DNA from 3 places in the Roseburia intestinalis L1-82 genome. Region 1 is predicted to be linked to each of the others. Evidence: predicted binding sites of a transcription regulator. Region 1 holds the regulator's gene; each other region holds the start of a gene.
What was found. Region 1 encodes Rex, which represses fermentation and respiration genes when NADH is low (regulators of the CRP and FNR family bind a similar motif). Its sites were predicted from a motif close to ATTGTTAANTANTTAACAAT; they were not measured.

Region 1 (3,287 bases):
TATCTGTTCATGTTGTTCTCCAATCTATTTTTTTCATTACTTTTTTGTTCAACACAAAATCTATACGCGCTTTTACTGTTGTGTGTAAATATTTAGTACCTTTTTGATCCCGGTGATCAGATCCGAGGCTGTAAGGCCCTGTAAACCTGTCGTCTGTACCATGATATCACCTGCCAAACCGTGAAGGTATACTCCAAGAGGTGCCGCCTGATATGATGTCAGTTTCTGTGCCATAAGTGCACCGATCAAACCGCTTAGTACATCCCCGCTTCCTGCAGTTGCCATTCCCGGATTACCGGAAAGATTCAGATACCTTTTATGATCCGGCAGTGCGGTCACTGTATGTTCATCTTTCAGGACGCAAATAACCTGATTTTCATCTGCAAAATCTGCAGCTGTCTGCAACAGATTCTTCTGGATTTCTCCAACTGTTTTTCTGGTAAGCCTGCTCATCTCTCCAAGATGCGGTGTAATCACGGCAGTATTCTTAAAATTTTTCCATCTATCTGCCCCCTGCACTCCGGTGTTTTTCTGCTCTGCCACCAGATTTAATGCATCAGCATCAAAAAGAAATGCTTTATTCTCATGTGACGTTCCATATTCTAACACAAAATTTAATATCTGTGCAGAAGTTTTTTCTTTTCCTAGTCCGGGACCGATCACAATGGCATCTGCCCAGTCAAGGATCTCCCTCAGAACCGGTTCTTCCGGTACTAAAGTTTTATCGTAAGTAGTAAGAACCGCCTCCGGAACACTGCACTGTAAAATAGCTCTGTTTTCCTCCGGAGTCAGCACACGCACCAGACCACACCCTGTGGCATAAGCTGCTTTCGCAGACAAAACTGCCGCCCCTGCCATATTGACACTTCCGGCGATCAGCAAGAGTTTTCCATAACTGCCCTTATTAGAATGGCTTTTTCTTTTTGGCAGTATCGAAAAATCTTTTTCTTCAAGTGCCATCACGGCCGGCGGTTCACCCAGCCAGCTTTCTTTCGTGATGCCAATATCACATACAATGATCCTGCCGGCATACTCATTTCCCGGCCAGAGGATACTGCCTAATTTTTCAAATGCAAATGTGATCGTAAGATCTGCACGAAACGCTGTGCCTAAAATGGCTCCCGTGTCCGCAGAGATCCCGGATGCAATGTCTACCGCCGCTTTTTCCCCGGAAAGTTCATTCATCCGGCACAGCATATCTGCATATTCACCGGTCACATCTCTTGAGAGTCCCACACCAAATATTGCGTCTATTACAAGAGTAGGTCTGATCTTTTCCGGGATATCCATGTATATAGAAATACCGTATGCATTTAAAATATCCTGCTGTACCCTGTTTGACTCCGAACAGTGCTCTTTATTTCCGGCATAAACGACCGTGACAGCATGTCCTTCCAAAAATAAAAGGCGTGCGATCGCAAGACCATCTCCACCGTTATTTCCACTGCCACACACAATGAGTACTTCCGTAAGATCCACATTTTGTCTATGCAGCTCTTCCACAAATGCTATTGCAGCGCGCTCCATCAAGAGAAGTCCCGGCACCTTAAAATGTGAAATGGTATTTGCATCATATTTTTGCATTTCCCGGCTGTCTACAAGATATTTCATGAAATCCTCCTTGTTTTGCGGAGCAAAATGCGACTGCCTTTGCAGGAGCAGAGGATTTTTCTCCTTGTTTTGCGGAGCAAAATGCGACTGCCTTTGCAGGAGCAGAGGATTTTTCTCCTTGTTTTATAAGGCAAAAAACGCCGCACATAAATCTGTGCGGCAGCTATTTGCTCTCTACATTTACAGCACCTTTTCAGTTGCCGTTTTCTTCTGCTTTTTTGTTTCTGACAATGTTGTAAGACAACTGCATCAGACTGTCGGAAAGATGTACATTCTCCACGACAACATTTTTGTCGATCAATTCAAGATCTACATGGGCAAAATTCCAGATTGCACGGATTCCAAGTCCGACCAGCCTGTTTGCAATCGCATCTGCCTTTTCCTTCGGCATGGTCAGCGCTGCGATATCTACCTGATTTTCTTCACAGAAACTCTCTAATTCATCTAACATACGGATTTTGATCCCGCGTACAGTCACTCCGTCAAGCGCCGGATTTACATCAAAAAGTCCTATGATAACAAAGCCAAGTTTCTCAAATTTTACATAATTGGTAAGTGCCTGACCAAGGTTACCGGCACCCATTACAATAATATTGTGTCTCTCATTCAAACCTAAGATCTTACCGATCTCTTCATATAAATATTTTACATTATAGCCGTAGCCCTGCTGACCGAACCCGCCAAAATTATTCAGATCCTGTCTGATCTGGGATGCGGTCACATTCATCCGTTTGCTCAGATCATTGGATGATATACGCTCCACACCGGCGTCTAATAGTTCTCCGAGGTAACGGTAATAACGCGGCATCCTTCGGATCACTGCCTGTGATATCTCTTTTTCCTGCACAAAAGGTTCCACCTTTCTTACGTTCTCTCGTTTATTATAGTGATTTCCCCTGTGTCTGTCAATGTGTGAAATTTTTAACTATCTTTAGCTCCATCCAGCTGCATTGACAGATCTTCCCACGTTTCATAGCAGGTTTCAAGGCGTTCCCTGCACTCCTGCTGTCGTGCAGCAAGTTCATTTAACTTTGCGGAATTGACTGCATTTTCCGGCTTCGCACATTCTTCATCGATCGCGCTTATCTCTTCTTCTAATGCTGCAATCTCATCTTCTATTTTTTTCAGACTGTTTTCAATCTTACGGATCCTTGCCTGTTCTGCCTTCTGCGCCTGCCAGTCAAGTTTATTGACCGCATCATCCTGTTTTCCTGCCTGAATATCCGATATTTCCTGTGGTTTTACATACAGTTGCGTCATGATATCGTGTTTTTCCAGATAATAATCATAGTTTCCAATATAATTTACAACCGTCTCACCTGTCAGCTCTAGGATCCTCGTCGCCGTCTGATTGATAAAATAGCGGTCATGGGAAACGAAAAATACGGTTCCGGTATACTGGTTTAACGCAGATTCCAAAATTTCTTTGGATGTAATATCCAAATGGTTCGTCGGCTCATCAAGGATCAGAAAATTCGCATCGGAAAGCATTAATTTTGCTAAGGAAACACGTCCTCTCTCTCCACCGCTCAAATCTGAAATGTGCTTAAACACATCATCATTTGTAAACAAAAATGCTGCTAACACATTGCGGATCTTCGTATTATTCAGCCCCGGATAGGCATCTGAGATTTCCTCAAAAATCGTCTTTTCCATATGTAAAAGCTGATGTTCCT
Region 2 (3,287 bases), 1.7 Mb from region 1:
GATGGAGATTAATGCCTCTGCTTTCTGCCATGCGGAAAGTCCTTTGACATTGACTTTACCGTACTCAGTTACAACATAGTGTGTGTTGGCACGGGTATCGGTTACGATGGAACCGTTGGCAAGTGTCGGGCGGATTCTTGACTGCACCTGTCCGTCTTTGGTCTTAAAGGTAGAGGACAGACAGATAAAGCTCTTGCCGCCTTTTGACAGGTAAGCACCTAAAACGAAGTCTAACTGTCCACCGGCACCACTGATCTGCTTGATACCTGCTGACTCTGCATTGACCTGACCATAGAGGTCGATATCAACGGCGTTGTTGATGGAAATAAAGTTATCGAGTGCAGAGATCGAACGGATATCGTTGGTGTAATCAACCGGAGCACTCATCAACTCTGGGTTGTCGTCTAAGTAATCGTACATTTTTTTGGTACCTGCACCGAAAGCGTAGGTCTGACGGTAACGGTCGATATTTTTCTTCGCACCGGTGATCTTTCCTGCTTTTGCGATGTCAACAAATGCATCTACATACATCTCTGTGTGGACACCGAGGTCTTTTAAGTCAGACTCTGCAATCAGGGAACCGACAGCGTTTGGCATACCGCCGATACCAAGTTGTAAGCATGCACCGTTCGGGATCTCGTCTACGATCAGTTTTGCAACCGTTTTGTCGATATCTGTTGCAGGACCGCCGGCACCAAGCTCGCCGATCGGAGGATTCGAACCCTCTACGATATAGGTAACATCGGAAATGTGAATTCCGCATTCTGTTCCGCCAAGGCAGCGCGGCATGTTTTCATTGACCTCTACGATGATGTGTTTTGCTCTCTCACACATTGCACCGAGATGGGAGGCACTTGGTCCGAAATTGAAATATCCATGGGAATCCATCGGAGCTACCTGAAACATTGCTACATCATCCGGGCAGTCAAGCTCGCGGTAGTAACGTGGCAGTTCGGAGTAACGGATCGGTGAATAGAAAGCGCATCCGCGGCTGATCATTTTACGTTCGATACCGGACATATGCCATGAGTTCCATGTAAAGTGCTCACCGGCATCTTCGCGTGCGAAAGTAGCTAACGGTTTTAAAAGGATACCACCGCGCAGGTTCACGTTTGTCAGCTCATCGGTACGTTTTGCCAGCGCCTGATCAAGGGCATCTACGGTGTTTGTACACCAGCCGAAATCAACCCAGTCACCGGATTTGATCAATTTTACCGCCTCGTCGGCAGATACAAGTTTCTGTTTGTATTCCTGTGAATAATCCATCACAAATACCTCCTCATAATTGTAAAAAATCATGATATAAAAAGATTGTTAAAAATTTACCATAGTCTTATCCTAACACTTTATGGAGAGTTTGACAAGTCAATTAAGTTACTGTTCACACATACTGTGTGAGCAGTAACAATTACAGCCTATTTTAAATGCATCTTCGATGCATGGGGCTGTAATCTGGCATGATATAGTCTTTGGCGCACAGCTTGACAGCAAGTGTCAAGCTTGCGAGTGAACAGTAACTCAATTAATTCTCTACCGGCATCGTCCAGCTCTGCGACTCACGGCGGTATTTTTCCAGCGCTTCCTCATAGCTTGAGACCAGCATGGTATCGGAAGGAATATTCGATTTGGCTTCGGCGAGGAGCAGTTCATAACATTCAACTAACCCGTACAGAGGGAGATCGCCGCTGGTGTGGACATCTAAGATGCTCTCCGTTTCATAGGCAGCATTGTAGAACCAGATGACTGCTTCATTTAAATCTTTCTGCGCGAGAAAATAGGTACCAAGCTCATAGCAGATCTCGGAACATGGAGTGGTCAGCATATCCTTCATCGTCAGCTTGAAAAATTCATTTTTGTTGTCCTCTAAGCGGTACACATGTGCGAGTACGCAGGAGGCTTCTTTCATGGCATCATCGGTGAGGTCATGTTCTAAGATATACTGGAAAATTGGTTTCGCATCCTGAAAGTCTTTTGTGTCACCGGTCTTTAACAGCTCTTTGGCATACATCGTGCGGATCTTCGGAGAGAGTTCGTGGCCGCTCTGGAAGTTTTTGATAAATATGGAAAAATCACGTTTGCTGTGAAAATTCTGCGGTTTATGTAAAATCTCAACGTCGCTGTCGAAGATCACAGGAGTCAGGCGGACTGTCTCGTGCACCGGATCGACCCAGGTAAAGGTGCGCAGACGCTTGAACAGTTTCGGACGGTATTCTTTTTTTGCATTTAAAACGGTGTCGAAATCGGCATCCGTCACATATTTCATCTGAACGATCTCAATTTCCGGCAGCAGTGCATTTTTGAGCCGGAGAAAACGCTCATGGTTAAAATCATCTAAAACTTCGTCCGCATCGGCGGCATATATGTAATCCATATTCGCTTTTGAAAAAGAAAAATTTCTCGCCGCGGAAAAATCGCTCGTCCATTTAAAATCATAGACCTGACTGGTATATTTTGCAGCGATCTCCTTTGTGTGGTCCGTGGAACCGGTATCCACGATGATGATCTCATCCATCAGATCTGCAATCGAGTCGAGACATCGCGCGAGAACCGCCTCCTCATTTTTAACGATCATGCATAAACTTATCGTAGCCATGGAAAATCCCCCTGTTGTGTATATTTTTAAGACTGGATCTGTCAATATTTTTGTATTTATTATATCGGACATGACAGGCAGTTACAAGAAACAGTTTTTGTGTAAAAAATATTTTATAGGCAGCACGGAATGTGCTACAATGGGTAAATGCAAAAATCAGGAAATGAGGAAAACAAATGAAATTAAATGAACAATGGATGCAGAAAACCATTGTGGTGTGGATCGGTGCGCTGCTTTGCTGTGCGTTGTGGCATTGGTGCTGGTCTGCGTGGGAATTTATATTGTAAATTACGGAAAAGAAAAAGCGTGAGAAAGGTGGATGAAAAATGAGTGCAGTTGTGACATTAAAAAAGGGCGAGGGAAGAACGATCAAAGCAGGCGGTGCCTGGATTTTTGATAATGAGATCGATACGGTCATGGGAAGTTTTGAAAACGGAGAGATCGTGGTCGTGCATGATTTTGACGGCTATCCGATGGGCAAAGGATTTATCAATACCAATTCAAAAATCCGCATCCGTATGCTGACAAGACATGTGGACCAGGAGATCGACCGCACATTTTTACAGATGCGCGTGAAAAATGCCTGGGAATACCGCAAAACGACGGTCGATACATCATCCTGCCGTGTGATCTTCGGGGAAGCAGACTTTTTGCCGGGACTTGTCGTTGACAAATATGAGGATGTGCTCGTGGT
Region 3 (3,287 bases), 1.3 Mb from region 1:
TGCTGACGGTAAGTATATCAGGAGAGAGTTATATTGGAAAAGCAGGGGATGCGTTCGTTGTATCGCCGGGCAATCTGCATCTTATGGGCTCACAGACCGGCACTGTGGATTATTTTACATTTTTGTTTCCGTTAAAATATATATCTTTTCGGACCGATGACATGTTAGATGATAAATTGCTTGAACCATTAAATAGCGGTCATTTGATGATAAACCCAAGAGTAAAAGACTCGGCAAAAGAACTGTGTGAGCAGCTGATTGATATATATATGGCAGAAAATGATGAAACTGAGTCAAAAATAACTGCGCAGATAAAGACAAAAATAATTCTTTTACAATTTATTCTTGAAATGTGGAAGAAAGGATTTGTAATAGAAAATGATACAAGCGGCAGAAATATTGTAGAAAAAGAGATGGTTTCATATATACAGCAGAATTTTACAGGAAAGATATCGCTAAAGGAATTTGGGGAACAGTTTCATCTTTCGGAAAAATATATATCGCGGTATTTTAAGGAACATTTCCATATTACATTGTCGCAATATATAACATATTTACGTTTGGAGAATGCAAAACAGTTGTTACAGGACACCGATCTTTCAGTGACGGAGACAGCTATGCAGAGCGGATACCAGAATGTAAGCTATTTTATCAGAAGTTTCAAAAAAGCATATGGCATTTCTCCACTGAAATATAGAAACAGCGGGATATTGACAAAAATATAGCTATCGACTATATTACATACAAATGATAAAAATTATTGACAAAGGCGTTGGAACTAAGAGGGTTCTGACGCTTTTTTTGATTGCAGGCACATGGATCATAAAGCAGTTTGTTGATGATCCGATGATTTTAGGCGTGTGTATGGTCATGCTCGCAACGCCTGTCGGCAGTATGACAGCAATATGATGGAAATTATGATCTGGCGGCAAGAGGAGTTGCGCTTACGGCAATTCTTGCTGTGGTGACGATGCCGGTGGTGTCGGTTTTGATGGGGGCGTGAAAAATGCGTAGAGGTAATCAGAGATTACCTGCACATTAAATTTGGAATATGAGTATATCAAAAAAACGGACTGAATTATCAGCCCGTTTTTTTTTGATATGTTTTTTTAGAAATCTGTTAAATCAGCAGCTCTTCTCTCTAAGAAAGCAGTCATACCTTCTGTTTTGTCATGAGTAGAGCAGGTTACGCCGAATAAGTTTGCTTCCATCTCAACAGCGTTCTTGATGTCCATATCATAACCGTTGTTGATTGCTGCTTTTGCAACGGAAACAGCGTAGCTTCCTTTGGAGATGATTTTCTTAGCCATAGCTTTTGCTGTGTTCATTAACTCTTCCGGAGCAACTACTTTATTAACAAGACCGATGCGGTAAGCTTCTGCTGCATCAACGGAATCGCAGGTAAAGATCATCTCTTTTGCGCGTCCCATGCCTACTAAACGGGCAAGTCTTTGTGTACCGCCGAATCCAGGAATGATTCCAAGACCTGTCTCTGGCTGTGCGAAAGTAGCGTTGTCAGATGCGATACGGATATCACATGCCATGGAAATTTCACATCCACCGCCAAGTGCAAAACCATTAACAGCTGCGATCGTTACCTGACGCATGTTCATTAATTTGAAGAATGGTACGGAAGCTCTCATACCGAAAGCTCTTGCTTCAGCTGCGGTAAAGTTTACCATCTCAGAAATATCAGCGCCTGCTACGAAAGATTTGAATTCGTTGCCTTTCTTGTCAGGACCGCCGGTTAAGATTACGACTTTGATGTCGTCTCTTGCTTCGATCTCAGTTAATGCTGTGTTTAACTCGTCTAATGTCTCGCTGTTTAATGCGTTTAATGCTGCTGGTCTTGAAATTGTAAGAACAGCAATCTCCTCAGCAACTTCCAGTTTTAAATTGTTAAAATCGCTCATCGTTTGGAACCCTCCTGAATAGTTTGATAAAAAATTAACAATATACGTTATTAATAGCGTACAGCTTTTCCCTGAATTTGTCAATAGATTATGGGAAAAATTCACTATAAATTTGGTAGAAAAAGTGCTATGATAGGTGGTATGATATTTTGACAAAGACACAGAAAAGAGGAAAAACCATGGACACAAGCAAATCATACTTATCTAAGGTAGTAAAGGAGATGCCGGATTCAGGGATCAAGGACTTTTTTGATATTGCAAATACGATGGAGGGAGCATTGTCACTTGGTGTCGGCGAGCCGGATTTTCCGACACCGGAACATGTCAGGGAGGCAGCGATTGCTTCAATCAAAAGAGGTGAGACAAAGTATACCGATAATCGCGGTACGGTCGAACTCCGTGCGGCAGCTGCAGAGTATTTAGAGAAGTTTGGACTTCATTATGACAGGGAAAATGAGATCCTGATCACGATGGGAGCAAGTGAGGGTATTGATCTGGCGCTTCGTGCACTGGTGGATCCGGGGGATGAGGTGTTAGTTGTAGAACCTTGCTATGTTTCCTATATTCCGTGTGTGGAATTGTGTGGCGGCATTCCGGTTTCCATCCCGTTAAAGGCAGAGAATAAATTCCGCCTGACGAAGGAAGAACTTGAAGAAAAAATTACAGATAAAACAAAAGTACTGCTGATCTCATTCCCCAACAACCCTACCGGAGCGATCATGGAAAAAGAGGATTTAGAAGCAATCCGTGAGGTTGTGACCGCACATGATATTTTTGTGATTACAGATGAGATTTATGCAGAGCTGACCTATGGCAAAAAGCATGCATCTATTGCGGCGCTGCCGGATATGTATGAGCGTTGTGTGGTATTAAATGGTTTTTCAAAAGCATTTGCAATGACCGGATGGCGTATGGGTATTGCAGCGGGTCCTGCGGAAGTTATTTTTCATATGAATAAGATCCATCAGTTTACGACCATGTCTGCAGGAACAACGTCACAGGTGGCGGCGCTTGAAGCACTGACGAGTCCGGTTCGTGACGAAGAGATCGATGTGATGCGTAAAGAATACGATGAGAGACGAAAGATCATGGTGGACGGGTTCCGGAATATGGGACTGGATGTGACAGAACCGGAAGGTGCATTTTATGTATTCCCGTCGATCAAAAAAACAGGACTTACCAGCATGGAATTTTGTAACCGTCTGCTGCAGGAACAGAAGGTGGCAGTCATTCCGGGAGACGCATTTGGAAGTTGTGCAGAGGGTTACATCCGCTGCTCTTATGCTTATTCCAAAGACATTATTAAGAAATGTTTAGAGAAGATCGCAGTATTTGTCAGCCAGTTTGACCTCAAATAAGGTACTGGTTTGAAAA

Region 2: the regulator Rex is predicted to act here: its motif matches at 1,311-1,330, upstream of RIL182_RS02130 (butyryl-CoA:acetate CoA-transferase).
Region 3: the regulator Rex is predicted to act here: its motif matches at 1,936-1,955, upstream of RIL182_RS16180 (enoyl-CoA hydratase-related protein).

What each region holds. Positions count from the first base shown of each region.
Region 1 is NZ_LR027880.1:2,149,494-2,152,780, forward strand. It holds gene alr (alanine racemase) at 1-11, opposite strand, end outside; gene RIL182_RS10030 (NAD(P)H-hydrate dehydratase) at 73-1,611, opposite strand; gene RIL182_RS10040 (redox-sensing transcriptional repressor Rex) at 1,805-2,458, opposite strand; gene RIL182_RS10045 (ABC-F family ATP-binding cassette domain-containing protein) at 2,533-3,287, opposite strand, start outside.
Region 2 is NZ_LR027880.1:430,504-433,790, forward strand. It holds gene RIL182_RS02130 (butyryl-CoA:acetate CoA-transferase) at 1-1,266, opposite strand, end outside; gene RIL182_RS02135 (glycosyltransferase family 2 protein) at 1,523-2,593, opposite strand; gene RIL182_RS02140 (class I SAM-dependent rRNA methyltransferase) at 2,920-3,287, shown strand, end outside.
Region 3 is NZ_LR027880.1:3,445,955-3,449,241, reverse strand. It holds gene RIL182_RS16185 (AraC family transcriptional regulator) at 1-725, shown strand, start outside; gene RIL182_RS21380 (hypothetical protein) at 748-909, shown strand; gene RIL182_RS16180 (enoyl-CoA hydratase-related protein) at 1,110-1,913, opposite strand; gene RIL182_RS16175 (pyridoxal phosphate-dependent aminotransferase) at 2,093-3,271, shown strand.